Regions from separate parts of the Colwellia sp. 5_MG-2023 genome, predicted to be linked through region 1. Evidence: predicted binding sites of a transcription regulator. Region 1 holds the regulator's gene; each other region holds the start of a gene.
What was found. Region 1 encodes sigma-54, which starts transcription at its own class of promoters, with help from an activator protein. Its sites were predicted from a motif close to GTTGGCACGNNNNTNGNNT; they were not measured.

Region 1 (7,494 bases):
ATGATTTCTGATAATTTCTTTAGTTTGACTGAAGGTATTATTTTAATGGTGAGTTTTTTCGGTTTTATATCAATTTTATTAATCAAGGCCATGCGACAACGAAAAGCCAACAAAATTGATGACCCTTTAATTATTGAAGCTGAACAAGATATACCAGAAGCAACAAGTACATCCAAATCTATTTTCTGGTTAATCGTTGGTATTGTTTTATTAGTATTAAGCGCTCACTTCCTTGTTGATTCTTCAATATTTATTGCAAAAGCCTATGGTATTAGTGATCTTGTTATTGGTTTAACTATTATTGCTATTGGCACAAGCTTGCCTGAATTAGCAGCAAGTATTGCGAGCATCTTAAAGAAAGAAGATGACTTAGCGATGGGGAATATTGTCGGCTCTAACCTCTTTAACATACTAGCAGTATTGCCTTTTGCAGGTATTATCGCACCAGGCCCAATAAATCCTGAAGCATCGATTCGCGACATTCCTATTATGCTCGCAATCACAGGGTTACTATTTTTACTGTGTTTTAGCCGTAAAGCGGGCTGCTTTAGACTTACCCGCATAAAAGGTGCATTATTATTAATGTGTTTTTGTGGTTATCAAGCATTACTTTATAGCCAAACAACCATTAACTAGCACAAAATATTAGTTTAAGCTGAGCCATGAAAAACTTTAAAAAACTTGCTAAAAATGTAATTAACATTGAACAACAAGCAATTAAAGAGTTATTGCAATATATTGACCATAACTTTGAATACGCCTGTCAATTAATGTTTAACTGCCAAGGCCGTGTTATTGTTATTGGTATGGGGAAGTCGGGACATATTGGCGGTAAAATAGCAGCCACATTAGCAAGTACGGGCACCCCTGCTTTTTTTGTTCACCCAAGTGAAGCCAGTCATGGTGATCTGGGTATGATCACCAAAGACGATGTTGTACTAACAATTTCTAATTCAGGTGAAACAGGCGAAGTTCTCGCGATTACGCCTGTGATAAAACGCATTGGGGCAACACTCATCGCTATGACGGGCAATATCAACTCTACATTAGCCAAATTAGCTGATACACATATTTGTATCAAGGTTTCGGCTGAAGCTTGCCCATTAGGATTAGCTCCAACGTCCAGTACTACTGCAACATTAGTAATGGGCGATGCTATTGCCGTTGCTCTACTTAATGCTCGTGGGTTTACCGCAGATGACTTTGCTTTATCTCACCCTGGTGGTAGTTTAGGTAAACGTTTATTACTTCGCTTGAGTGATATTATGCATCAAGGCGATCGTATTCCTATTATTTCAGAAGATGCATTGATAAAAGACGCATTAGTGGAAATGTCACTTAAAGGCTTAGGCATGACCGCCGTTGTTAATAAACATAAGCAACTTGTTGGTTTATTTACTGATGGTGATTTACGGAGAATTCTTGATTTACAAATTGATATTCATCGGGACAATATAACAACCGTTATGACTAAATTCCCAACTTTAGCACAAGCAGACATGTTAGCAGCGCAAGCGCTAAATATAATGGAAGATAAAAAAATCAATGGTTTGATTATCGTTGATGAAAAACAAATACCTATTGGTGCAATGAATATGCATGACTTACTAAGATCAGGAGTTCTTTAAATGGAAAATATCACTAATACTATTCAAAATTCTAATACACTTTATGGTGATGTATCACTAAACGTATTAGAACGAGCCAAAAAAATTAAATTACTTGTTTGTGATGTTGATGGTGTTTTTTCAGATGGTCGTATTTATTTAGGTAATGATGGCGAAGAACTTAAAGCATTCCATACTAAAGATGGCTTTGGAATAAAAGCACTTGGTAATAGTGGTGTAGAGGTTGCAATAATCACTGGTAGACGTTCAGCTATTGTAGCTAACCGGATGTCAGCTTTAAATGTTAAACACATTATACAAGGGCAAGAAGATAAATTGCCTGCACTGATGACTTTAATTCAAAAACTTAATTTAACCCCTGATGAAGTAGCTTACATAGGAGACGATATTCCAGACTTAGCATGTATTTTACACGTTGGTTTAGGTATTGCTGTGTCTGATGCACATCCAGCTGTATCAGCAAAAGCTAATTATACAAGCTTTATTAATGGTGGTTTCGGCGCAGTACGAGAAGTTTGCGACTTGATAATGCAATGTCAAGACACTATTGATAATGCTACAGGCGCGAGTGTATGACACGGATAAATTTTTTAGCCTTTTTAATCTTGCTATTGGCCGCTACGGTTTATGGAATAATCGAATGGCGACAGTCAAAAATAATACCAGGTGAAGTCATCGACAGTGAACTCACACCTGACTTTATAGCGGAAGCACTTAAAACTGATATTTACACCGATTCAGGCGTACTTTCACATGCTATTATTGCTAAGAGAATGGAGCATTATGCCAAACTTGAACTAACACACTTCGAGCTACCTAAGTACACATTGTATCCCCAAGCATCATCGAAAGATAATATTGACGGCTCCGATTTAGCAAATGAAAATAGCTCGAGTAACAAACTAACAAAAAATGCACCATGGAAGCTTAGCGCTAAAGAAGCAACGCTATATAAAAATAATAGGGTTATTTTAAATCATCGAGTACACTTAAGTGCAACTGATAAAAATAGTTTAATACAAGAAATTCATTGCAAATATTTAGAGCTTGATTTAAATACTAATATCATTAGCTCAGATCAAACGGTAATGGTGCAAGGAAAAGACTTCACTATGTATGGCTCAGGTTTAATAATTGACTTAAACACTAAACAGATGACATTAACCGAACATGTACGTACTATTTACAAAAAAAATAATGGTTACCCTCTAAATGACAATTAAAAAAATTAGCAAAGGTTTCTTATTAAGCTCATTACTGCTCTCGTTAGCACTTCCAGTATGCGCGGCTAAGAAAGATCTCACACAAGAAATCACGATAAAATCGAAACGTCAATCAGCTGATTTAAAAAATAAAATAGCGAGTTATTTAGATGACGTTAGTATAAACCAAGGCTCTATTTCGATTAGTGCTGATATTGTTCAAGTTTACAGTAAAGTTGATGATAAAACTCAACAAAAACAAGACACTTACCTTGCCAAAGGTGAACCTGCTGTTTTCAAACAACAATTAGAAGATGGTAGTTTAATCAGCTTGCAAGCTAATGAGATAACCTATCAACCAGATCAAAATATCATTACCATCTCAGGTAATGCGCAAGTACAACAAGCAGGTAGTAAAGTGACAGGAGAAATAATCACTTACAATACGCTAAATGAGAAATTGGAAGCTATCAGTAGTGATAATGATTCAGTAACCACTGTTTTGCAGCCAGCTCAAATAAAAGCTCAACAAGATAAGAAAAGTAATGACAGTAACAAGCAATAATAATAACGGCGAAGCTAATAATTCGACTTTGATAGCTAAAAACCTATCAAAAGCTTACAAAAGCAAAAAAGTTGTTAAAAACGTTAGTTTAGCGGTAAGCTCAGGACAAATTGTTGGCTTACTGGGGCCTAATGGAGCAGGAAAAACGACTTCTTTTTACATGATTGTTGGCTTAGTACCCAATGATAATGGCCAAATAATGCTGAATGACGAAGATGTAACACTATCGCCTATGCATGAACGCGCACGTCGAGGTATTGGGTATTTACCTCAAGAAGCCTCTATTTTTAGAAAACTAACCGTTACTGAAAATATTATGGCAATATTACAAATTCGAAAAGGCCTTAATGAAAATGAAAGGCAAACAAAATTAGAGCACCTCTTAGAAGAATTTAATATCAGCCATATTAAAGATAATTTAGGTATGAGTTTATCAGGAGGGGAAAGAAGACGCGTAGAAATAGCCCGTGCTTTAGCAGCAGATCCTGAATTTATATTACTTGATGAACCTTTTGCAGGTGTTGACCCTATTTCTGTCGGCGACATAAAAAAAATAATTATTCATCTTAAAAACCGTGGTCTTGGTATCTTAATAACTGACCACAATGTTCGTGAAACACTTGATGTATGTGAGCATGCTTACATTGTTAGTCACGGTGAAATAATAGCAGAAGGAGATTCTAATCAAATTCTTGCTAATCAAAAGGTAAGAGATGTATACCTAGGCGAGCAATTCACGCTATAGTTAACATATATAATAAATTCGTAGACTATACTTGCTCTAAGTTAGTAACTATAAACAATAATAACAGGAATTAAGACAACGTAGATGCGCCCAACTCTGCAACTCCGGATAGGACAACAACTAACCATGACGCCACAACTGCAACAAGCTATAAAGCTTTTGCAGTTATCGACGTTAGAGCTTCAACAAGAAATTCAAGAAGTACTTGAAAGTAATCCTCTGCTTGAAATTAATGATCAAGAAACCTCAGATAATAATTCAGAGGATAGTAGAGATAAACTTGAAGAAGCTTTTTCAGCCACCATCACAGAACGATCTACCAGTGATGGAAGTGAAGATTCATCAGCCTCTATTGATGAGATAAGTACAACAGAAGCAATGGAGAAAAATGACATACCAGAAGAGTTGAACATTGATACAACTTGGGAAGAAAGTTACAGTGCTGGTACGTCAAATACAGGGGCAATTAGTAGCCCAAGTGAAGATTACACCTATCAAGGTGAAACGATCGATTCAATACAAGATCACCTTTTATGGCAAATGGAATTAACGCCATTTTCAGAAACTGATCGCACGGTTGCTATCGCTATTATAGAGGCTGTTGATGAAGCAGGTTATCTTACGGTATCGAGTGAAGAAATATTAGAAAGTGTTGGTATAGAAGGACTGGAACTTGATGAAGTCGAAGCGGTATTAAAACGTATTAATGTCTTTGATCCTGTTGGTGTTGCAGCCCGTTCTATCGCTGATTGTTTAATTATTCAATTAAATCAGTTTGATCCTGAAACCCCTTACTTAAAAGAAAGTAAATTAATTATCGGCGAGCATATCGACTTACTCGGTAATCGTGACTATCGACAATTAATGCGTAAAACTCGCCTCAAAGAAGAACAGTTACGTGAAGTAATGCGTTTGATACAGAGCTTAAATCCTCGTCCTGGTGATGCAGTAGTGAAAAGCGATGATCAATATGTTATTCCTGATGTTTCCGTAGAAAAGAAAAATGGTCGTTGGGTTGTCGAATTAAACCCTGATACTGCTCCTAAGCTATCAGTAAATCAACAATATGCTGCCATGACAAAAACAACAAAATCTTCTAGTAATGACGGACAGTTTATTCGAACAAACTTACAAGAAGCTAAATGGTTTATTAAAAGTTTAGAGTCACGTAATGATACTTTACTTAAAGTATCTAACTGCATTGTACAACGTCAACAAGGCTTTTTAGAACATGGCGCTGAAGCGATGCGACCTATGGTATTAAATGATATTGCTGAAGCCGTGGATATGCATGAGTCAACTATATCTCGCGTAACTACGCAAAAATATATGCACACGCCTAGAGGTATTTTTGAATTAAAATACTTTTTTTCAAGTCATGTTAGTACCGAAAATGGAGGTGAATGTTCATCAACTGCCATACGTTCATTAATTAAAAAACTCATTTTAGCAGAAACACCCGCTAAACCGCTCAGTGATAGCAAAATGGCAGACTTACTAGCACAACAAGGAATTAATGTTGCTAGACGTACTATAGCTAAGTATCGTGAATCCTTATCTATACCACCGTCCAACCAACGTAAGAGTTTATTATAGCCTGTGACTTTATTTTCTGAATTAACTAGAGAAGGAACATACTTATGCAAATTAACCTTACCGGTCACCATGTAGAAGTAACGTCATCATTACGCGATTGTGTTGAAACAAAATTAGCTAAATTAGAGCGACATTTTGATCATATCAATAATGTTCATGTAGTCTTGACTGTTGAAAAGTTAGAACAGATAGCTGAAGCAACTATACATTTAAAAGGCAGTGAAATTCATGCTTCAGCAGTAAGTGCTGATATGTATACCTCGATAGATACTTTGGTGGATAAACTAGATCGCCAAGTACTCAAATACAAAGGCAAAATAACACAACATTAGTTTTATCCATTATAATTATGACACTACAAAATATATTAACACTGAACTGCACACGTTGTGCAGTTCCAGTTCAAAGCAAAAAGCGTTTACTTGAACTAATTTGCCAACTTGCCGCCAATGAACTAATTGACTCTAACCCAACAGATCTATTAGATAGCTTAATGAATAGAGAGAAAATGGGGAGTACTGGTATCGGCAACGGTATCGCTATCCCTCACGGCAGACTAAACAATACAGACAAAGCTATTGCCGTGTTTTTAACTACTGAAAACGCAATTGACTTCGACGCAATTGATAATAGACCTGTTGATATATTTATTTGCCTATTTGTACCTGAAGACAATACGCAAGCGCATTTAGAAACGTTGCAAAGTATTGCCAAACTATTTAGTGATCGCAAAACAGCTAAAAAAGTTCGTAAATGCACTAGCCAACAAGAGATGTTTGATCTTATTCAACAAACCGCTTAATCAATAAGTTGAAATATATTTCTACACAATAAAACCTAATGCATAGCTAATTCATGCGGAACTTAAAAATATGAAACTTATCATTGTTAGTGGCCGCTCTGGCTCAGGGAAATCAGTTGCATTAAGAGTATTAGAAGATTTAGGATATTATTGTGTTGATAATATTCCTGTTAATTTACTACCTGCATTAACCCATACCGTGATTAATGATTATGACAATGTTGCAGTAAGCCTAGATGTTCGTAACTTACCTAACAATCCTAAGGATATTGTAGAGATCATTGAATATTTACCTGATGCAGTTGATGTAACGACATTATTTTTAGATGCAGATGACAATGACCTTATTCGTCGTTTTAGTGAAACAAGGCGCTTACATCCTCTAATTAAAGAGAATATTGCGCTAGACCAAGCGATATCACTCGAAAAGAAACTATTAGCACCTATTTCTACCAATGCCGACTTATATATCAATACCAGCCAGCTAACTCCGCACCAATTAGCTGACTTGGTACGAGAAAGAATTCTTGGAAAGAAAACCGGTAAAATGGTTTTAGTCTTCGAGTCTTTTGGCTTTAAACACGGTATTCCTGCTGATGCTGATTATGTATTCGATGCACGCTTTCTTCCTAATCCTCATTGGGAAACTGAACTAAAACCTTTTACAGGTTTAGAGCAACCAGTAAAAGACTTCCTTTCTAGTCAGCCAATTGTGACAAAGTTTATTTGGCAAATTAATAGTTTTATGATGACTTGGTTACCCCATCTAGAACGCAATAACCGTAGTTATGTTACTATTGCAATTGGTTGTACGGGTGGGAAACACCGCTCTGTTTATATTGCTGATTTATTAGCAAAGAACTTTAGTAAAGAACAACAACATGTTCAAACTCATCATCGAGACATTAAGAAAATTAAAGAGTAAAACTCATTATGTCTATTCAAAAGCATAACAA
Region 2 (7,494 bases), on a different contig from region 1:
ATGCTTTATTTAATATAGCCCCAGAAAATGCGCTTTTACATCAGATTAAAGGAGTATCACTTTATGCTAAAGAAGAGATATCACTTGCTAAATATCATATAGAAAAAGCGATACAAAATGGTATGAGAAATCGCTCTAATCAATTAATTGCAGGTGTAATTTATTTTAGAGAGAAAAATTATGAGCAAGCATACTATTACCTCAATGCAATAAGGGATACTATAGAAAATGGCCATTCAGCTAAAAAAATTCTTGCTATTACAGAGTTGGCGCTGGGTTATAATACTAATGCAGGACAGACCTTATCAGAATTAGAAATAATGACAGCAGAAGATGAAAAGCTGCTGACTGAAGCTAGTTTGGTCTTATCTAGTCGAGGTGATCGTCAAGCAGCTAAAAACTCTATTAGTCAACTTGATAGTGTTGCTATGCATGATCCAGACAGTATTTTAAAACTAGGGGCACTAAAGCTATATCTTAATGATGTGGAAGGTCTTATTGATATAGAAAAAGTTGTTGCCTCTTCACCTGAAGATTTAAATCCTAAGGTAGTACTTTTTACTGCTTACCTTGAAGCGAATGATTTTGCTAAAGCTTTAGCTATTGCTGAATTGTTAAAAAAAGATATTAAAAGTCAACTTATTGGCTTTAATTTAGCAGCTCTTGTACATATTAAAAAAAATGAAATCGAAAAAGCTACAGATAACTATACAGGTGCTTTAGATATTGATGAAAACAACGTTAATTCATTAGTTTTTTTTGCGAGCCAAGCATGGAAGAGTGGTGATTTGAATTTAGCTAAAGGCTATGTTGAGCGTATTCTTAAAGAGCGGCCTATGCATATCTTCGCATTAAAAATGAATTTAAGCATTGATATAGCAAATAATGAGGTTAACGAAAGTCTAACTAAAATTAAAAATGCTTATAAAGCGCAACCTGATATGCCGTATCGCTTATTGTTAGTGGATTCTCTATTTAAACTTCAAGAATTTAACGAGATTATTCCACTATTAAATGATGCTGATGTTGCACTAGATGAAAATACTAATAATCAAGTTTGGGTTTATTTGATCCGAAGCTATCAATTAACAAATGAAATAGAAAAAGCCATTGATGTTGCTAATAAATGGTCGTTAATAAAACCAGAAGAGCAGTTGTCTTGGCTGTATGCTATAGATTTACTAGATAACCAGCAAAAATTAGCCGAGGCACTTACTAAAACTGAATCAGCGTTGTTAATACACCCGCAAAGTGCACGGTTAAAAGTACTCTATAGCTACTTTTTATTGCATAGTAAACAAATAGAGAAAGCAAAAGAGGCGTTTAATAGTTTAATAGTAGAGGCGAAAGCTCTACCTTTAGGTTTGTATTTACAGGGTAACTTTTTAGCGATAGAAGGAAGCTATCAAGAAGCTTTAAATACTTTAAATGCTAGTTATAAAGCAAGTAATAGAGCTAAAACAGCGCATTTAATTTATTTTATCTTACAAAAACTCAATCAAGCAACGCAAGCACATGAGTTTTTAGAGCAACATTTAGTACGTTTTCCTAAAGATATAGCAACACGCCTTATTTTAGCTGATAACTATATGGAGACTTCGCGTGATAAAGCTATAAACCATTATCTCTATTTAGTAAATAATAATGTCGTTTCAGCAACAGTGTTAAATAACCTTGCTTGGTTACAATTAACCAAAGGTGAATACGAGAAAGCAAAAGGAAATATAGAAAAGGCTCTTGAGCTGAATTCTAATAGTGTCAGTGTGTTAGATACAGCAGCAGACATAAATCTTAAATTAAATAAAAAAGAAGTAGCTAAAGAGTATTTGAACAAAGCTTTATTAATAGATGTAGATAATTTAAAGATAAAAGCTAAGCTTGAAGCTATTTCTAATTAGTGTGCTGTTTCAATATGGCAAGATGAGGTTAATAGCAAGGTGAATTTAAGTGTCAGTTAATTTTACAACTAAAGGATATGTAAATGATGGCATTTAAAAAAGTTGTTTTAAAACATGACCTTGAAATGTTGGCATGTTTGGTGCTTATATACTAAGTATAAAATTGAACTTCACTATTTCACATACAAGACAAGGAATTAAAAATGAAAAAATTACTTTTAGCTTCGGCTTTAGCGTTAACAACTACTGTTGCAGTAGCAGACCCTATCTTTTTAGATGTAGGACAGGATTTTGGTGGAAATGGTAACGTTGCAACTACTTCAAGTAGTACTGGTTGGATTGATCAGTTAACATATATTTACCAATCTGAAACTACAGTGGTTGATGTAGATGGTAGCTTTAGTGGTACTGCTGCAAGTTTACTTACTGACGGTGATAGCATTGTAACTAACGGTGGTTTTATTAATGGCGATTTAAGCAGCCTTAGTAGCAACTTAATAACAGGACTTAACCCACAACAAACAACGTTTGGTGGCCCTAGTGATAATGGCTATGGTGGTGATTGGGGTTTAACATTCCAAATCAACAACCTAATGGGTACTGTTGCTGGTGGTACTAATCAATATCTTGATTATACTTCAGGTGCTATTAGCATTTATTATTACCAAGCAGGTATGACTTCAACTGCTGATTTTATTGAGTTATTTACTATTAATGTAACAAACTCAGGGTTGACTGCTTCAGGTTCTTTTGTAGGTGGTAATGTTAGTAACTACGGTACTGATCTTGTAAATGGTGTTGTGGCTGGTGATGTATTCAATAGCCTACTTGGTGGCTTTAAAGAATATTCAGAAGATCAAGTATCTCCTGATTTTGCGGTTAATTCTTTACTTGATTATAATACTGAAGATGTAACTAGTGCTGACTTCCTTGGTACAGATGCAGAAGGTAATAACGTATTTATGGTTGAAGGGCAACATGATGGTTCTATTACTTTTAATGTTCCAGAGCCTGCTTCAATTGCAATTTTAGGTTTAGGTTTATTAGGTTTAGCTGGCGCGCGTCGTCGTAAATCTTAATTAAACATTAGCTTTGGCTAAAATAAAAAAAACCGCCTATTGGCGGTTTTTTTATTTCTATTTATTGGTTCGCAAATAATATTCTAAACTATTATGTATTATTAAGTAGAATGAGTGTTGTTGAATTATTTGAGGTAACTTCGCTTATGATTAAGTGCTATCCTTTAATAATTGTTTCACTCGCCAGAACATATATTTTTGAATTGGATTTTTATTACCCCAAGGTCGCCATGTTTTTATTAGTTTGTTTCTATAAGCATCGAAATGCAATCCGTGTGGGGCATGTATAACTTCACCACGGTTTAGAATTATTTTCAAAACGTTAGTACATAAAGTACCAGCCGCTAATGAAATTCCCATGCAAGTAGAAGGCACTTTTTTCTTAAGAAAGTTTACAGAAGAACGTTCAACTAGGTAATGTCTTTGTTGTACAGAGGGAGAAACACCAATAACAAATCGAATAATATTATCATTAAATATAAGCTCTTTTTCGTGCTCGCTTGCATTTTGCTTTGGATCTACAATGGCGAAGTATTCATCAAAAGACATTTTTCCAGGCATAAAAACTAGAAAGGCTGTGCCCATGCCCATTGGTGCAGCAGTTATTGTTGGTATGCCTTTCTCATAACAACGTCTAAATACTTTACGGCGAATCTCTAAGCAAAAAATATCGAGACTATCAACGTAGATATCCACGCCATCTAGAAATTCTTCTAAATTGTTTTCATCAATGCCATTGTCAAAGTTTTTTACATGAGCTTCAGGGTTAATACCTTTTATTGTTTCTTCCATTACCGCAGCTTTGGCTTTACCTAATGTAGACATGTTAGCGCCTGCTTGTCGGTTGAAATTAGCAACATCATAGTCATCAAGATCTGAAATATGGAAGTTACCAACACCTAACCGAGACAATACAGTCGTATGGTCCCCTCCAACACCTCCCAAACCACCAATGGCTACTTTTGTCTTTCTTAATTTTTGCTGTTCTTCTTTAGTAACCCAACCGATATTTCGAGAAAATGCCTCGTCGTAATTGAACATTTAATACTCCTTTATAAAACAAAACTAGTTATTTGAAATAGATGAAAAAGTATAGTGCTTAATAGAAAATAATTCATATAGAAATCAATATGGAATTTAAATTTATAGCTGTTATATCAAATAAAATATTAAAACGCTTATATGTTTTTTTTGAAACTATTATCATGCTCTATTACTACCTTAATAATATCTCACTCTAAATTAAATGGAAGATAAATGCCCAAAGTAAATGCAACTAAGTTATCTGTATCACCTATCATTATGTGTGGCGGTAGTGGGACTCGCTTATGGCCTCTTTCACGTGCACAATTTCCTAAACAATTTTTAGCACTGATTAATGATAATAGTATGTTGCAAGAGACTTTGGCCCGTTTAGCAACGCAGTACCAAGCACCGGTCTTTATTTGCAATGAAGATCATCGTTTTCTAGTGGCAGAGCAAGTTAAACAAGTGAATTGTTCTGGGGCGAGTATTTTGCTTGAGCCACAAGGAAGGAATACAGCACCTGCCGTTGCTATTGCGGCTTTAAATGCGTTGGCAAAAGGTGATGATGCGCTATTGCTTGTTTTAGCTGCAGATCATGTAATTAACGATATAAAAAAATTTCATCAAGCCATTGATATTGCGTGCATTACGGCTGAGCAAGGAGCATTGGTTGCTTTTGGTATTGTGCCTACACATGCTGAAACAGGGTATGGCTATATTAAGCAAGGCATCAAAAAAGATGCTGGTATTTATCAAGTAGCTCGATTTGTTGAAAAACCAACAATTGATAAAGCACAAAGTTATGTAGAGTCTGGTGATTATTTATGGAATAGCGGCATGTTTTTATTTAAAGCAAGTCGCTATTTAGAAGAGTTAGCAAAGTGTAGACCGGATATTTTAACAGCATGCCAAGAAGCAATGGCTAATGTTGCAACAGATTTAGACTTTATTCGTCCCGATCGTGATGCTTTTTTACAATGTGCCAATGTGTCAATTGATTATGCGGTTATGGAAAAAACTGACGATGCTGTGGTTGTGCCTTTAGACGCAGGCTGGAGTGATATTGGCTCATATTCTGCGCTTTGGGAAGTAGGTCAGCAAGATTCACAACATAATGTCCTAAAAGGCGATGTCATTGCTCACGACACTCACAATAGTTATTTACATAGCCAAAATAAACTTATTGCTACGTTAGGTGTAGATAATTTAGTTGTTATTGATACGCCTGACGCTGTTCTGGTTGCGGATAAAAATAAAGTACAAAATGTCGACGTTATAGTAAATGAACTCAAAGCATTACAACGACCGGAAACACAGTTGCACCGAGCAGTATATCGACCATGGGGGAAGTATGACTTGGTTGATCAAGGTGAACGCTTTCAAGTAAAGCGTATTACGGTAAACTCTGGCGCTAAATTATCTCTACAAGTTCATCAGCATAGGGCTGAGCACTGGATTATTGTCTCAGGCATAGCTAAAGTGACACTTAATGATGAAATTATTATTTTAAAAGAAAACCAATCTACTTATATTCCTATTGGCGCTGTTCATGCGCTAGAAAATCCAGGATTACTTCCTTTAGAAATGATAGAGGTACAATCGGGAAGCTATTTAGGAGAAGACGATATTGTTCGTTTTGAAGACAAATATGGGCGCATAAAATAGTGACCAACCTTACGTGTTTTAAAGCTTATGATATTCGTGGCAAAATTGGCGAAGAATTAAATACAGAAATTGCCTATCGTATTGGACGTGCTTTTGCTCAATTTACTAGAGCAAATAAAGTGGTTATAGGTGCTGATATACGTTTAACGAGTGAGTCATTGAAGTTGGCACTTGCTAACGGTTTGATGGACGGAGGTAGTGACGTTATTGATTTAGGTTTGTGTGGCACTGAACATATTTACTTTGCGACGAGTTACCTCGGGGCCGAAGGGGGCATTGCTGTTACTGCCAGCCATAATCCGATTGACTACAATGGTATGAAGCTAGTACGAGAAAGCTCTAAAGCTATCAGTGGTGATACTGGCCTTTTTGATATTAAGGCGTTGGCTGAGCAAAATGAGTTTACTAACGTTGCGCGAAAAGGAAGGTATGCAACTTATGACATCAGTCAGTCCTATACTGAGCATTTGTTAACTTATATTAATGTTAAAAATCTTTCTTTATTACATTCAAAATCAATTAAGCCATTAAAATTAGTGGTTAATGCTGGTAATGGCACAGCAGGCCCGACAATAGATGCACTTGAGATCGTCTTTGAACAGTTAAGCATACCTGTTGAGTTTATTAAAGTGCATCATCAGCCTGATGGTAACTTTCCAAATGGTATTCCAAATCCTTTATTAGTAGAAAATAGATTGGTGACTCAAAAGGCGGTAGTAGAGCACAGTGCTGATATGGGCATTGCTTGGGACGGTGACTTTGATCGTTGCTTTTTCTTTGACGAGCAAGGGCGGTTTATTGAGGGATATTATATTGTTGGTTTGTTAGCGGAATATTTTTTAGCGAAAACCGCTAAAAATAATAATAGTCAGGTAAATTCATCACCACAGAAAATAATTCATGATCCTCGTTTAACATGGAATACCATTGATATCGTTGCACGAGCTGGCGGTCAAGCTATTCAAAATAAAACAGGACATGCATTTATAAAAGAGCGTATGCGTAGTGAAGATGCTATTTATGGAGGAGAGATGAGTGCTCACCACTATTTTAGAGACTTTTTCTATTGCGATAGCGGTATGATTCCTTGGCTATTAATTGCTGAATTAATGTGCTTACGTCAAGAGCCCTTATCCAATTTAGTTCAAGCACGTATTAAAGCCTATCCCTCTTCAGGTGAAATTAATAGCCGCGTTATCGATGCTCAAAAAGCGATTACTCGTGTACTTAACTTTTATCAAAATGATGCTCAGTTGATAGATAATACAGATGGTATTAGTATGGAGTTTAGTTATTGGCGTTTTAATTTACGTAGCAGTAATACTGAGCCAGTCGTTAGGCTAAATGTTGAATCGAAAGGTAATATAGAATTAATGAATGAGAAAACTCAAGAAGTGTTGATGTTGTTACGACAATAAATGTCATATCAGTGTGAGATATTAAGGGGAGTGAAGCATATATTTTGTTGAATTACCTCCTACATGGTGAATTGATTTCATCTAGGGTATATTTAATTGTGTCAGTGAGTTTTTATTAGGGATTATTTCATATCTCGAAAAAGGAAAGTTAAATGAAATTTTTAAAATCAATGGTTTGTGCAAGTATTGTTATTGCACTATCAGCGTGTGGCGATAATGAAACGGCACAAACGTATATCAGTAAAGCAGAAAGTTTAATTGCAGAAAAACAAAACAATACAGCGATTATTTCATTAAAGAATGCCATTAAAATTGATGCAAAAAATGCTAAAGCACGATTCTTGTTGGGGCAACTTTATTTAAATGATGGCGATGCTGAAAATGCAGCTAAAGAATTAAATCGTGCTA
Region 3 (7,494 bases), on a different contig from region 1:
TAAGTGAGAGTAAATCATCAAGAGCAAGGCGCTTGAATGAGTAATAGCTGGCCTATTGCGATTGAAAGCAACGCCGCTATTGGTTATTTGATCCGCTTAAATTACACTGGCATGCTCATAATTTCTTTATATGCTTCAACAAATTTATTACGTACTTGAACTGTAGCATCTAAAGCAATACCAGATTTTGACGATGCAATCATGACATCACCTAGCGAAACACTGCGATCTCCCATTTCAAAAGCCATTTTTTTAGCACCGGTATCTTGCTGTAATTCATGAACTGTTTTTAATGCATCAGTGAGTAAATTACCAAAATCATTACTTGATGAGTTAATTTTCCCTGCTGAATTAACACCTGGCATACCTTCCATATCACCACCAACGGCTGGAATCCTATTACCAGACGCTTGTAATGACATACTTTGCATTTGTGCGAATAAAGAATTAGTACTGATGTCCATAGTAGTCTCACTTGTGTCAATTTTTTGCTATAACGCAATAAAAATTATATATAACTAGTAATTCTGCAAGCATAGTGCCAATAGATTGCAAATATAGAATACACAGACAAGATAATTATAAACCAAATTAAAACAATAGGTTAAAAATATAGAATAATTAAGAATGAGGGGTGTTTAAGACAAAATAACGTCAGCTGCCTAAATGAACAGCTGACATTGAAAATAGAAAACATAATTTATGCAGGAATTTTAATACCTGAATCGCGCATTTTGGCAATTTTATAACGCAGGGTTCGCGGGCTAATACCTAAACGTTCAGCAACTTCTTTTCTACTACCGTGACAAGCTTGTAAGGTATCAAGAATAATTTGATTTTCTTGCAGCTTTAATTCGCTACCTAATTTATCTTCAGGTGCAATAATATTATCAACTTCATTAACACTTGATGTTTCAAAGTTTTCAATCATTAAGTTATTTGCATCAATCACTTGATTGCTTTGTAAAATTAAAGCTCTTTGAATAACGTTATCCAGTTCACGTACATTACCCGGCCAACTATAGGCATTTAATTTACTTCGGGCTGCCGCTGTAAATTCAGCAACTTGTTCGCCAGTTTTTTGACAGTAACTCGCCACCATATGCTGAGCCAACGGTATAATATCATCTGGACGTTGTGCTAAAGGCAGCCAAGTTAACGGGAAAACATTTAAACGATAATATAAATCTTCTCTAAAATCACCCTGTTTGACAGATTCCTTAAGATTACGATTACTCGTTGCTATAACACGCACGTCCAATTTTATTGTTTTTCTACCACCTAAACGCTCTACTTCACGCTCTTGCAATACACGTAAAATTTTAGCTTGTAAGCCTAAATCCATCTCGGTGATTTCATCAAGTAAGATTGTCCCTCCTTGTGCCTGTTCAAATTTTCCAGGGCACGCTTGAATTGCTCCGGTAAAAGCGCCTTTTTCATAGCCAAATAAAGTGGCTTCTAGCATATTTTCAGGAATTGCAGCACAGTTAATTGCAATAAAAGGTTGTTGAGATCTAGGTGAATTATTATGCACATACTGCGCTAACACTTCTTTACCTGAGCCACTAGGACCAAGCACCATAACCGATGCCTCCGTTGTGGCAACTTTACGTGCTAAACTTAATAACTCAACACTGCTTTTATCCGCAACAATCGGCGTATTTTTATCAATCTCTGATAATGGTATATATTGGCTTACCATATTTAACAATACTTCTGGCGAGAAAGGTTTAGCAATATAATTACAAGCACCATGTTTCATTGCTTCAACAGCATCATCAATAGTGCCATAGGCTGTCATCAATAATACCGGTAAATTAGGATGATTTTTTTTAATATTTTTTAATAAAGAAAGTCCTGACATACCACCCATTTGCACATCACTAATGACAATATCAACACTATAGTTTTTCAATAAAAGCAACGCACTTTCGGCTGAATCGGCTTCAATGCATTGATAATTAGCTAATGTGATAGTATCAATCAATGCTTCTCGTAAACCAGCATCATCTTCAACAACCAATATTTTATGATGACTCATGAGACTTCTCCTGTTGGTTTATGTTTTGTACTGATTCATATTGTGTTTCACTAGCCTTATTTAGTAACGGTAATTTAAGACAAAAATGTGCGCCTTCTCCCGGCTTACTTAAATAATTAACTTTACCTTGATGTGCTTCCATAACTGATTTCACTACCGCTAACCCAAGCCCTGTTCCCTTATGGCTAGAGGTATAAAATGGTTCAAATATTTTATCGATATGTTTAGTATTAATACCTGCGCCATTATCTTTAACACTAATATAAACAGTATTATGCTGACTATAAATTTGAATGTTAATCACAGGTTGTTTAACTTTGTTTGCATCTGTTGCTTGTAATGAATTATGAATTAGATTCTGAATGGCACCAGTTAACGCATTTTTATTCGCTAAAATAAAATGATCATTATCAGGTAAGTGAATATTAAGTTTCGCGTTCGCTTTAATAATTAATGCATCCATTGATTGGGTTGCATCATTAATCAGCTCATTAACTGACAACGATTTAACAACTTGCTCATTACCACTTTTAGAAAATAACAGCATGTCATTAACTTGCTGCTCTAAATCATGCAACCGTGAACTTAACTTCTCTTGGAAACTAACACGAGACTCATCAGAAATACTTTTATTCAATAAATTAGCGCTATATAACATAGCTGCAGAAAGTGGTGTTCTAATTTGATGAGCTAAAGTTGAGACCATTCGCCCCAATGATGACAGTCGTTGCATTTGACCGACTTTATCTTGTAATAAGCGGGTCTCAGTTAAATCAGTTATCATGATTAACTGTCCTGGTTGTTCACCTAAACTCGCTATCTCTAATTTAACACGACGACCATCTTTAAGAGATACTTCATGCCAATCATCGGCACGAGGTTTAAACGAACGAGCAATCACACTAAACCAAGGTTGTCCTAAAATAGGTTCATCAAGTAAAGCTCTAGCCACTTTATTAATTTTTACAACCACACCATTACCGTCAAGCATAACCAAACCGGTCGGCATCATTTCAATCAACTGATCAGCCATTTCAGTGTAATTTGAATGTCGATTTTTTTGTTGCAGAAAGTTTAGGCCAGGGTGTGTTTTTTTTTGTGGGTTAACTTCATTTGGAGTAGACTTATTTTGAGACAATTGCGCTCGTAATGACGCTAATTCGCCAGGAAAAGCCTCTTTTTCTAATAAAGTTGAGTCTGCCAATGCATTCGTTGGCAGTGGGATTTTTACAGAGTTAAAACCATTATTAGCAATAAAATGCTGTGCAAGTGCCATAAAATCAACGTCCAAAATAAATTTATATCACGTTGACTAAAGCATTATACGTGCCACAGTTTTTATTATTATTTATCAATACCTTAAAGTGTTATTTTTACTAAAACCACACTGTCAAATGATTGGCATTAGCTTGACTCGTAAGGTTATTCCGAGTTTAAACTGTTATTTAAAAACACATGAAGGGGCCAAATTTCATCTATAACAGTTTGCATTAGCAGTATAGTTAGCCCGGTTTATGTAAATTATATTTACGCATTTTCTCAACCAAAGTTGTTCTGCGCATGCCTAAGGTTTCTGCGGCACGTGCTACAACATATTGATGTTTAACTAAGGACTGAGAAATGAGTGATACTTCTAACTCAGCGAGGTATTCTTTCAGATTGACTCCTTCGTTTGGCAAGACACTCGCATTTGAAATAGCGTTATGATTTTCGGCTACTAACGTCTGAGTTTCACTTTGATTAAGGCCATCAATACCATCTTTATCGGTGATATCGTCATCGTTATCATCCTCGTAATCGAAGCCAGCAAATAACTCATTAATAGCCTCTCTTTCTCGTAGTTCTTCTGGATACTCAGGTGTATATACTTCGGCATCAATATGTTGATATTTTTGCGGTAATTCAGCTACGTCGACAATTTGATCACCATACATAATTAGCATACGTTCAATTAGGTTAGACAATTCACGAACATTCCCTCCCCAAGAATGTTCCATTAATGACTCAATAGCTTTATCAGTAAAACGAACTGTTCTTTTTTGCTCTTGTTCAAAGCGAGCAAGTAACTCTTTTAATAATAGAGGAATATCTTCTTTTCGTTCTCGTAATGCTGGTGTTTCAATAGGAAAAACATTTAAGCGATAAAATAAATCTTCGCGAAAGTCACCAGTTTTAATCATATCTTCTAAATTTTGATGGGTTGCTGCAATAATACGCACATCTGCTCTTAAACTTTTACTACCACCAACACGTTCAAAAGTACGCTCTTGTAAAACACGCAATAACTTCACTTGCATTGGTTGTGGCATATCGCCGATTTCATCTAAAAATAAAGTACCGCCTTCAGCCAATTCAAAACGACCTTTTCGTGTTGAAATTGCGCCAGTAAAAGCTCCTTTTTCATGCCCAAACAACTCACTTTCTAATAATTCAGCAGGAATAGCACCACAATTAACAGGGACAAAAGCGCCATTTGCACGTTCAGACAAATCATGAATATTACGTGCAACCACCTCTTTCCCTGTTCCTGATTCACCAAGTACCAACACGCTTGCAGGATTTCTTGCCACTTGTTCAATTAAAAAGCGAACATCATTCATTAACTTACTTGTACCCACCAAGGAGCGAAATAAAGCACTCGAATTAAGCTTAGGCCCTGTTCGGGGTAATTTATTGTGGTATTGATGACAATGATGGATAAGTTCAGTTAATTGGGCGTAGTTTAACGGCATAGTCAAGCTCGCAATAACATTAAAATAACCATCTAAAATATTAGCATCGACAACATCGTGTAACAGAAAAGGTATCTTAGGGTTATTTTCAACTAACTTTATGGTTTCAGATGACACATCCCCAGAAAGAATTATCGTTAATATATACTCACTTTCTTTAAGACACTCTTCTATGATATTTGGAGGACATTGTATAAAATGTTCACCAATAAAGGACAATACTGTTGCCATTTGATGAGATCTACCCACATCATTATCAATAATAAGGATTTTTTTGTGACCTTGAGTATGATGTATTGAGTTCATAAGCAACTGTTAATTATACCGATTAGAATTATACTATTCATGATTCTATCAACTAGTATTAAATAGGCAACAAAAAATTGACACTAGAAGTCATTATTTTGTCACTTAGTTAATCGATTAAATAAATAAATGTATTTAGAAAATATACATTCAGCCGATAATAAGTATTAACTTAACTGCTACTTATTAAAAATTTTTAGGCTTATCATTAACTGTCAAAAAATACTGGCACAATATATGAATAGTGATGATAAACCTATTAACTTAATGGAAAGTAAAATGCTAATTTTAAATGGTAGTGCTGAGTATATGTTAACAAATAACGAGCATGTTCAAGGCAGTCGATATGGCTTTAATATATTTGTAAAGAAAGATGATTTAAATTCTCAATTAGCCGATATAGAAAAATATCTTGTCGATAGAGGCTGGGATAACATTGAAATTACCGATAATGGCCTTATTGAAAATATTGAAGGTATAAACCATGCTATATTAATAGAAGCATTTAAAAAAGCGCAACACGAGGGACTTTCAGTTGTTGTAAATAACAACGCTATAGAAAGTAACTAATGTAGAATATGTATAAAATGTATGCAACATGTAAAAATATATCGGTTGACTTACAAAATGTACATTTATTATTTAACACCTAGTCAGTGTTATTATCTTTGGAGTAAGTAATGGCCCATGTTTCACTAAAAAAATACCAGCAAACAACGGTAAGTAATGCAGGAGAAGCAACACCCTATCAATTAGTTGCTATGTTGTTTCAAAAATTATTGGACAATATTGCAACTGCTAAAGGTGCTATCGCTCAAAAAGACTATGCCAAAAAAGGTGCTCAAATATCAAATGCTATTGCTATTCTAGGTGTTTTAGAGGGGTCTCTTGACCATAGTCAAGGTGGTGATATTTCAGAAAATTTATCTGCTTTATATACATTTAGCTCTGAAAAATTATTTGAAGCGAGCACAAATAACGATATTGAATTATTAAATGAAATAGCACTTATTATTATTCCAATAAAATCAGGTTGGGACTCAATACCTCCAGAAGAACAAGGCAAGGTCAGTTTTTAATGCCAAATAAACTAAAAACTCGCCTTGAAAACATTGTAGAAATATCGCGACAAGCACTGTTGCAGCTTGAAATTCAAGTAAAGAATACAATTACGTCAAATGATGAAAATATATTAACTGATAATCTATCAATTAATGAAGTTCAATATCAACTAAACAGCGAACAATTACTTAATTTGCTCGCTAAACGTCAAGCACTTATTAGCCAGTTATTTGAAAACTACACACAAAAGCAACTTAGCGTCGAACTAACAATGATTAATGAGATGATCACCTTAGATCAAAAATTAACCTCGTTATCACAAAAGAATAAGCAAGCATTAGCAACACAAGTAACAAAACTAAAAAAAAGCAGTAAAGTAAGAGATCTTTATAATAAATATTAATTATAATCAACTAAATCACACTGAAAAAAAAACACCAATAAACACTTTAAAAGTAAAGTGTCTAGTAGTGTTTCTCAGAATAATAGTACTGATTAACTCATAGCTTTATTAACTATAGGCTAGCTGCTAGATTTAACGACTCCAGGCATATTCTCTAATTGGGCTAGTAAATATGATCCAGTTGAGCTCAGCTGTGCGACAATAAGGTCCATCGCATTATATTGTGATAACAATCTTGCTTCTAATGACTCCATTTTTAACTGAAAAGCCTCATATTCAGTGTCTAACTTATCTAATTGAGCTGTTTTTCCATCCATTCGTTGTTGTATTATACCGTCACTGTCAGTATAAAAGCCAAGAAACTCATCCATATTATTAACAAAGCCATTATCGCCTTCAGCTCCTAAAAAAAATGTTTGTACCCTATCAGGAGACTCTTCAATTAAATCATCAAGCGTATCTTGCTCAAAACTTAGTGTTCCATCACGTTCGGTACGAATACCTAATTGTGATAACGTTAACGTAGTGTCATTACCTGAATCAAATGCTTGATTGAATTGGCTACGAATTTTAGTCATAACCCCACGAAGTAAAGAGTCACCTGATAAAGCACCACCGCCGCTTTCACTTGAACTTCCTAATTGATCACTTAAAGCAACTAAAGCATTGAAACTTTCAACAAAAGTGTTAATGCCTGCAGCTACATTATCATTATCTTCGGTAATTGTTATTCTACTAATATCATCACCAACATCATGTACTTTATTCGCAGTAATAGTCACACCATCAATAACATCTTTAAAAGTATTCTCACTATTAGTAACAGCAATAGTACCATCAATTATAATTGATGCATCTGCGGCTGCATCAACCTCTGACATATGTCCAATATTTGCGGTCGCAGTTTGATTAACAGAGCTAAACTGCGATATACCTGACATGTCATTATC
Region 4 (7,494 bases), on a different contig from region 1:
CGCCATTATTGCTAACTTGGCTTGGGATTGATTTTTGCTATGAGAGTGACCATCAATATCATGATGTAAATAGTGAAATTCAGCAACGCGTGTATAACCAACTTTTAACATTTCAATATACAATTGCTGTGCAATTATTTCGGTGTCTTCAGGAGTTAATTGTGCAAGAAACTTGTACATTATTGTACGCCAAGTCCAAAAGCTATCTTTACCTTCGCTACCTTGTTCGCTAAAACCTGCAAAAGCACGTTGAAAGGCGTGAGAATGACAATTAATCATTCCTGGAATAACAGCTCCTTGAAATACTTCCGCTTCATGATCCTGACCTGAAGTAATGGCGATAATAATGCCATTGGCAATAGTTAGTGTTTTATCGGTCGCCCAACCATCGCTTAATAGAATATTTTTTGCATAGTATTTTTTCATTTTTATTCTCATTTAACCTTACTATAAATCTTGCGTTGTGAATTCGGCTAGGCATTGGACAAATTTTTTCAGTTGTTCTTTTACATTATTAGCTTTTTGTTCGTTATAGTGATTGCTGGGTTCATCTAAATAAGTACTTTGTGATAGTTCAAGCTGAATTGCGTGAATGTTATCTTTTGGGTTGCCATAAGCACGGGTAATATAGCCGCCTTTAAAGCGACCATTAAAAATAGTGCTAAAAGGGCTTAAGTCCAGTTCTTGTATTTTATCTATTAAGGCTTGGTCGCAGCTTGTCCCATCAGCGCTGCCAAAATTAAAATCCGGTAAACGTCCTGAAAAAAAGCGAGGAACCTGCGATAGAATTGAATGAGCATCTAATAAAACCACCCTTTTATACTTACGTTTAAGGTGCAACAACGTTTCTGCTAACACTTGGTGATATGGTTGCCAATAATTTTCGATTCTGCTGGTTATTTCTTCTGGCGTTGGATTGTTACCGTCATGGTAGAGAGGAGATAAGTCGAAAGCGGTTGTTGGACATAATTCGGTATTATCGGCACCAGCGTATAAAGCGACACCACTTGGACTTCTATTTAAATCAATAACATAACGACTATACTTTGGAATCAATGTATAAATGCCCATTGCCGTGGCGAAGTCGTATAGCTTGTCTATATACCAATCAGTATCGGCAACATTGTGTCCATTTTCTGTCATATTATTAGCAATATGCTTGGGTATTAGTTGACCATTATGCGGCATACTAATTAGCATACCTATATTACCTGAAGTTAAGGAATAACTAGCGTTCATTGTAGCTCTTTTAAATGCGGAGTAGTTGTATATACAAGTTGTAGTAATCTACCATGTAAAACTGATGATAAGCAAATCTTTTAGCTTTGGCGTTTACAATGTCAAAGTGGTTATTTTAAGTATAGATAATTTTATATACTGAATTTTAGATTTTTTACCTTACTGTATTATCAAGGTAACTGTTAAACCGATGGGCGAAAAAAGTGTAATAAGAAAATGCCGTAGTGATTGTTTTAATAGGATGGCATATTTGAGGCTTGTTTGCTTTTAGGATAAGAGCTTAGTTAATAAAATAAGCTAAGAAAACTAGACTCAAAATTGGGAGAGGGAATAAGCACCCAAGCAAGATATGACAAGTTTATCTGACCACCCATTAGGCAAAAAAATATAATATTAATTCAATATCGAATTAAATTGTTGCTGTCAAAATAGATATGTTTTGCTAATTCAGTAAAATGAACAGTTCAGTAATGTTAAAAATTCATTTCTGGATAAGTATTTTTATTTTCACCACCAGTTAAACGTTGCATTAGTTGGCGTTGGTTTGCTAATAATTGGCCAGAGCGCTCATTTAACGCCTTGCACAATTTAGACTTCATCGTTAGTTCTTGAAGTAACTCTGTGGTCATTTTTTTTACAGGATCTGGTAATTTACTACAAAGTAAATGTAATCCTTCACTATTACAAGGCAAGCCTAAACCGCTCAAAAATTCATCTCTTTGCTGATGAGTTTCGTTTAGGTTATTAAGAATTATCAGCATTTTTTCATTGTGGCTTTCTAATCCTGAGTCGCGTTGACTTAATAGCTCATACTGAGACTCTAACGCATTAATCAATACATCTAACTTATTAATGTCATTTTTCAGGCTTGTAATAAAGGATTTTATGCTGTCTATTATCATTGTTTATGTAGCTCTAATAATGCATTGATTAGGGCTTCTTCATCTAATACTAATTCGCCATTAGCGATAGCAGCCTTAACATCGGCAACTTTTTTCATGTCAACATCAGTTTGGCTAGATAATGTTTCAAAAGTAGAGTCAATTGACTTACTTAGCTCACTAACTTGGCTTGTTGAACTTGCTACTTTTTCAGCCTGTTGATTTTGAGGCGAATTTTTTTGCAACTGTGAATGCTCTAAGGTATTGTTTACCTTGTGATTTTGTTCAACAGGCATACTTGGTTTATTAATTATATTCATTGCAAGATTTACCTAGGTAATTTGTTATATTTACTACTAGCTATAGAAAGCGTCAAGATAGCGGCAGAACTTAAATATTATTAGTGTTTTTTTCAATTAAATTTATAAATACAGTTAAAGAAATATTTTTACAGTTCCTTTTCCGATAACTTGTCCTTCAACTACTTGGCCTGAAGTAAGGTTTTTAACTTTAATTCGCTGTCCTAACTGACCATCCTCTAAAGCAATTGCGGTAACACTGGCATTAAATGTTGGTGTTGAAACATGTAGTTCGACATGCTGATCACGATTCACTAGATATTGTTTTTCTAACAAGCGACGATTGATAACGTCACCGCTATTTATGTCGCGACGAACTTGCATACCAATAACATTATTAATATTAACTTCCATGCCATGTAAATGGCTTGCAATATTTAGTGAACGAGTATCAAGTAAATCAGCAGTGAGTATTTCACCGCGCTGTAAATCACGTTTTGCAACGACTAAATTCATCCATAAATCTACCTTAGCACTGGCTCGAAATTGCCATTTGGGTGAATCACACTTGATGGTTAATCTAATTCTCCCCGCAGGCACTGACGAAGGCTTAGAACGTGAAATTTGTAAATTAGTACATTCTAAATCTTCACTTCCTTTTGGAATGAATAGATTAATTTTTTGTTGCTGGCTAATTGCTCCATGATAACTTAAAAACCGTGCAATTTCTTGATTGATGTAGTGGCGAGATTCCTGCTCAAAATTAATGCTGTTTGCTTGAGTGGTTCCTATAAAGCAACTCATGACAAAGTAGAGGAAGTATAAATAGTTCCTATGCGGAAGTTTAACTTCCGTTTGTTGGTTGTTTTTTAAATGGCCGAGATAATAAGTCATTGAATTTAATGTTCTTTAAATGTTGGCATAAAGGTTGTTATATAGGTTGTATGGAAATGCTTTTATTTTCAGATGAGCATACAAGAATCAAACAATAGAGGCAACAATGGCATTATTTGATCAGTCCCTAGGCGTGCATCCATTTTCGATGCAATTAAGAATGGATAGAGCTGAAATTATTGCGGGTAATTTGGCAAATGTTGAAACACCGGGGTTCAAAGCTAGAGATATCAACTATCAGCAAATTATGGAAAGTGTTTCTAGTGATCTTTCACAAAATCATACTGTTGGCTTTTCTGGAATTGAGCAACACCAACTCCAATACCGAGTGCCTTATCAGGCTTCAAGTGACGGAAATAGTGTTGAATTGAACGTAGAGCAAGCTAAATTTGCTAGCAATAGCATGGATTTTCAAACAAGCATGACGTTTTTAAATATGAAAATAAGCGGCTTACATAAAGTAATCAAAGGAGATTAGAACGTGTCTTTTAATTCTATTTACGAAATTAGCGGAAGTGCTATGCGAGCGCAAGTAATGCGCTTAGATACTATTGCTTCAAACTTAGCTAATTCAGATACCGCAGCCTCAAGCGAAGAAGGTGCTTATAAAGCACTAAAGCCTGTTTTTTCAGCTGCATACAGTTCGAATCTTGATGAACGCTCTATTTCTGCCGCAGTTAATATGCTTGGTATTACGGAGTCGGACCGCACAGTAGAACAGCGTTACGAGCCAAATAATCCACTCTCTAATCCTGATGGTTATGTGTTTTATTCTAATGTAAATGTACTTGAAGAAATGGCAGATATGATGTCGGCAAGTCGCAGCTATCAAACCTCAGTAGAAGTAATGGGGCGTGTTAATAGCATGCAGCAAAGCATCCTGAAATTAGGTCAATAAGGGTAAATAACGTGGATATAAATAGTTTAACTCAAAATACTAGTGAAGCATTAGCTTTAGAGAGTAATGTCACAGGAAATGGCCAGTCGGCACAAGAAATGTCAACCATGTTTTTAGAGTTATTGGTTGCTCAAATCAGTAACCAAAACCCATTAGAGCCAATGGATGGTACTGAATATGTCAGTCAGCTTGCTGAATTTGCAAACGTTGAGTCGTTACAAAGTATTAATCAAAATACCAGCAATAGCCTTGATTATATGAATAGCCTGATGGTACTTGAAGCTACTAATATGGTAGGCGAATCAGTCGACGTGCTAGCGAATAGTGTTGCTTTAGAAAACCCTGGCAGTGTTTCAGGTATGGTTAATTTATCAAGCCCTGCAGATTCTGTCACTGTACAACTTTATAACAGTAATGGGGATCTAGTCGAAGAAAAGAATTTACCCTATACCGGTGCAGGTTCATTACGGTTTGAGTTTGATAACCAAAATGCAGGAGATTATGCGGTACGTGCTTATACAACGACAGACAATATACCTGAGCAATTAAACACTTGGTTAAGTGGCGAAGTTGAGCGAGTGTCTGTAGGTGCTTCAAGCGATGATATTATATTACAAATTGATGGTTTGGGTAATTTTGGACTCACCGAAATTAACCAATTAGCTTAAATTATTAGGAAAGTAACATGTCTATATTGAATATTGGTCTAACAGGCCTAAAAAGTACGCAAACAGCGTTAGAAGTTACCAGTAATAATATTGCTAACTCCGCTACCGCTGGCTATAAACAATCTGATGCCGAATTTGCCTCAGTTTATAATGGTGGTCAACAAGGTGGTGTTAAAGTTACAGATATTAAAGAAGATTTTGTCACCGGTGGTGAAATCGTTCGAACGGGTAACTCGCTTGATATCACCATTGATGGGCAAGGTTTTTTTGCTATTACAGAAAACGGCAAAACGGCTTATACCCAAGCAGGTCAGTTTGGTTTAGATTCAGATTTGAATATTGTTAATGCCAATGGCAGTAATTTACAAGGGTACGGTATTTCTGAATCAGAGAATGGCGGCGATCCAAGTATTGTGTCTGGTATATTAACGGATTTAAAAATTGAAGGTGCCAATATTCCAGCTAAAGCAACCGACGGTATTGATTTTAATGGTAATTTAAGTTCATCCAGCGACCTTATTCCTTATCCAACAACTGGTGATTTTGACCCTACCGATGGCAGCCAATATAACTTTTCACAATCAACAGAGATCTTCGATTCTTTAGGTAATAGTCATATTATGACGCAATACTTTAATCATACTGCTACAAATGAGTGGCAAGTCATGTACTTTGTTGATGGTGAGCCTTTAACTACAGCGGAGATTGCGACTACAGGCACAAATGGCACCCAAGATGTTGTTGTAGATGGTACAACAATAACAGCAGGAGTTGTGACTATTGCCTTTGCTACCGATGGTCAAATGGACCCGTTAAGTGGTACACCTTTCGCTCCGCCTGGAACGGTACCTGATAATAATACCGATGATCCATATAATCAACGTGAAATAACGTTAACTTTTACTGCCAGTGGTGGCGGTGCACCCATTGATTTAACTCTAGATATGGTAAAAACCACCCAATTTGGTACTAGTTTTGCTATGTATGAAAATGACGCAAGTGGTTACACCTCAGGCTCTTTTTCAGGGGTGACGGTTGCTGAAGATGGTAAGTTATATGCAACGTTTACCAATGGTGAATCGAAACTGCAAGGGCAAGTTGCATTAGCTTCATTTGCTAATGTTAATGGTTTACAGCCAGGTGATAATACTGTGTGGTATGAAACAGATGACTCTGGCACAGCGTTGTTTAGTGAGCCAGACTCAGGCGCGATTGGTAAGTTACTGTCTGGATCATATATGGGCTCGAATGTTGACGTCAGTGAACAGTTAGTCGGTCTCATGTCTTTTCAACAAAACTATCAAGCTAATGCAAAAACAATTAGTACCGCTGATGAAATGATGCAAATTTTATTTAGTAATACGTAAAGGGCATAAGCGATGGAAAAGTTAATTTATACCGCAGTCTCCGGCGCGGAACTAAATAATACGGCATTGCGAGTCAGTGCCAATAACTTAGCTAATGTCAGTACTGTTGGTTTTAAAGCAGATCTAGAGCAAGCACAGTCTATGATGGTCACGGGTAGTGGCTTTCGAACCCGTTATCACGCACAAATGAAACCGGTGACCACAGATTTATCTGCAGGACCAATTATGGATACCGGTCGTAATTTAGATGTTGCATTAAGTGACGGTGCTTATTTAGAGGTCATAGATGACAATGGTAATCCGGCTTATACACGCTCTGGTAATTTAGAAGTGGATGCTGATGGCTTTATAACGGTTAATAATAAGCGTGTACAAGGTGTTGGAGGCGACATTCAATTACCTGAATTTGGTGAAATTGAAATTAGTCCAAGTGGTCTTATTAATATCGTTCCTTTAGGTGGTGGTGTTATCGCTGAGGAAGCACAACTTAAACTAGCCAGCACAGATGGAATTTTAATCAAAGGTAAGGATGGCTTATTACGAGCAGATAACTTACAACCACTTGATCAAGATGATCAATTACGTTTACGCACCGGAGCTTTAGAAGGCTCTAATGTAAACGCAGTACAAGAAATGATTAAAACAATGAATATTAGTCGTCAATTTGAGATGAACGTCAAAATGATGAAAGCAGCAGACGAATTAGCAAGTAGCGGCAATAAACTAATTAGTGGCAATGGTTAACAGTAAAGGTTGTAACAATGAATTCAGCATTATGGGTAAGTAAAACAGGGTTAGCAGCACAAGATTTGCGCATGACCACCATTTCAAATAATTTGGCGAATGTGAGCACTGCAGGCTTTAAAAAAGACCGTGCAGTTTTTGAAGATTTATTTTATCAGGTGCAAAAGCAACCTGGTGCACAGGCAGATGATTTAAATCAATTGCCATCAGGTATTCAAGTGGGTACTGGTGTACGTATTAATGGAACTCAAAAGCAGTTTACCGAAGGAAGCTTTGAAACTACCAGTAATCAGTTAGATGTTGCTATAGCTGGACAAGGTTTCTTCCAAATAGAAAGTCCTGACGGTGAACTTTTATATACCCGTAATGGTCAATTTCAACTTAACTCTGAGTCCTTACTTGTTAATGGTAATGGTTTACCATTAGCACAAAATATTGCGCTGCCTGAAGGTACGACGAAAGTAACTATTGGCACCGATGGTACTATTAGTGCAGTGGTAAATA

Region 2: a site for sigma-54 is predicted at 2,026-2,044, ahead of Q4496_RS07415 (PEP-CTERM sorting domain-containing protein). Genes of this name have one in related genera too.
Region 3: a site for sigma-54 is predicted at 3,357-3,375, ahead of Q4496_RS08125 (PAS domain-containing sensor histidine kinase). Genes of this name have one in related genera too.
Region 4: a site for sigma-54 is predicted at 3,335-3,353, ahead of flgB (flagellar basal body rod protein FlgB). Genes of this name have one in related genera too.

The regions. Positions count from the first base shown of each region.
Region 1 is NZ_JAUOPW010000004.1:25,968-33,461, reverse strand. It holds gene Q4496_RS04785 (calcium/sodium antiporter) at 1-636, shown strand, start outside; gene Q4496_RS04780 (KpsF/GutQ family sugar-phosphate isomerase) at 663-1,628, shown strand; gene kdsC (3-deoxy-manno-octulosonate-8-phosphatase KdsC) at 1,629-2,204, shown strand; gene lptC (LPS export ABC transporter periplasmic protein LptC) at 2,201-2,851, shown strand; gene lptA (lipopolysaccharide transport periplasmic protein LptA) at 2,841-3,395, shown strand; gene lptB (LPS export ABC transporter ATP-binding protein) at 3,376-4,140, shown strand; gene Q4496_RS04755 (RNA polymerase factor sigma-54) at 4,225-5,736, shown strand; gene hpf (ribosome hibernation promoting factor) at 5,781-6,068, shown strand; gene ptsN (PTS IIA-like nitrogen regulatory protein PtsN) at 6,086-6,538, shown strand; gene rapZ (RNase adapter RapZ) at 6,609-7,463, shown strand; gene Q4496_RS04735 (HPr family phosphocarrier protein) at 7,472-7,494, shown strand, end outside.
Region 2 is NZ_JAUOPW010000007.1:47,491-54,984, reverse strand. It holds gene prsT (XrtA/PEP-CTERM system TPR-repeat protein PrsT) at 1-1,898, shown strand, start outside; gene Q4496_RS07415 (PEP-CTERM sorting domain-containing protein) at 2,102-2,977, shown strand; gene Q4496_RS07410 (ThiF family adenylyltransferase) at 3,128-4,018, opposite strand; gene Q4496_RS07405 (mannose-1-phosphate guanylyltransferase/mannose-6-phosphate isomerase) at 4,235-5,668, shown strand; gene Q4496_RS07400 (phosphomannomutase CpsG) at 5,665-7,086, shown strand; gene prsT (XrtA/PEP-CTERM system TPR-repeat protein PrsT) at 7,239-7,494, shown strand, end outside.
Region 3 is NZ_JAUOPW010000008.1:66,999-74,492, forward strand. It holds gene fliE (flagellar hook-basal body complex protein FliE) at 102-464, opposite strand; gene Q4496_RS08120 (sigma-54 dependent transcriptional regulator) at 701-2,041, opposite strand; gene Q4496_RS08125 (PAS domain-containing sensor histidine kinase) at 2,028-3,317, opposite strand; gene Q4496_RS08130 (sigma-54 dependent transcriptional regulator) at 3,544-5,079, opposite strand; gene Q4496_RS08135 (hypothetical protein) at 5,317-5,649, shown strand; gene fliS (flagellar export chaperone FliS) at 5,760-6,158, shown strand; gene Q4496_RS08145 (hypothetical protein) at 6,158-6,544, shown strand; gene fliD (flagellar filament capping protein FliD) at 6,664-7,494, opposite strand, start outside.
Region 4 is NZ_JAUOPW010000002.1:6,948-14,441, reverse strand. It holds gene Q4496_RS01670 (formimidoylglutamate deiminase) at 1-426, opposite strand, end outside; gene hutG (N-formylglutamate deformylase) at 448-1,239, opposite strand; gene flgN (flagellar export chaperone FlgN) at 1,713-2,141, opposite strand; gene flgM (flagellar biosynthesis anti-sigma factor FlgM) at 2,138-2,440, opposite strand; gene flgA (flagellar basal body P-ring formation chaperone FlgA) at 2,555-3,313, opposite strand; gene flgB (flagellar basal body rod protein FlgB) at 3,420-3,791, shown strand; gene flgC (flagellar basal body rod protein FlgC) at 3,795-4,211, shown strand; gene Q4496_RS01635 (flagellar hook assembly protein FlgD) at 4,223-4,879, shown strand; gene Q4496_RS01630 (flagellar hook protein FlgE) at 4,897-6,246, shown strand; gene Q4496_RS01625 (flagellar basal body rod protein FlgF) at 6,259-6,990, shown strand; gene flgG (flagellar basal-body rod protein FlgG) at 7,008-7,494, shown strand, end outside.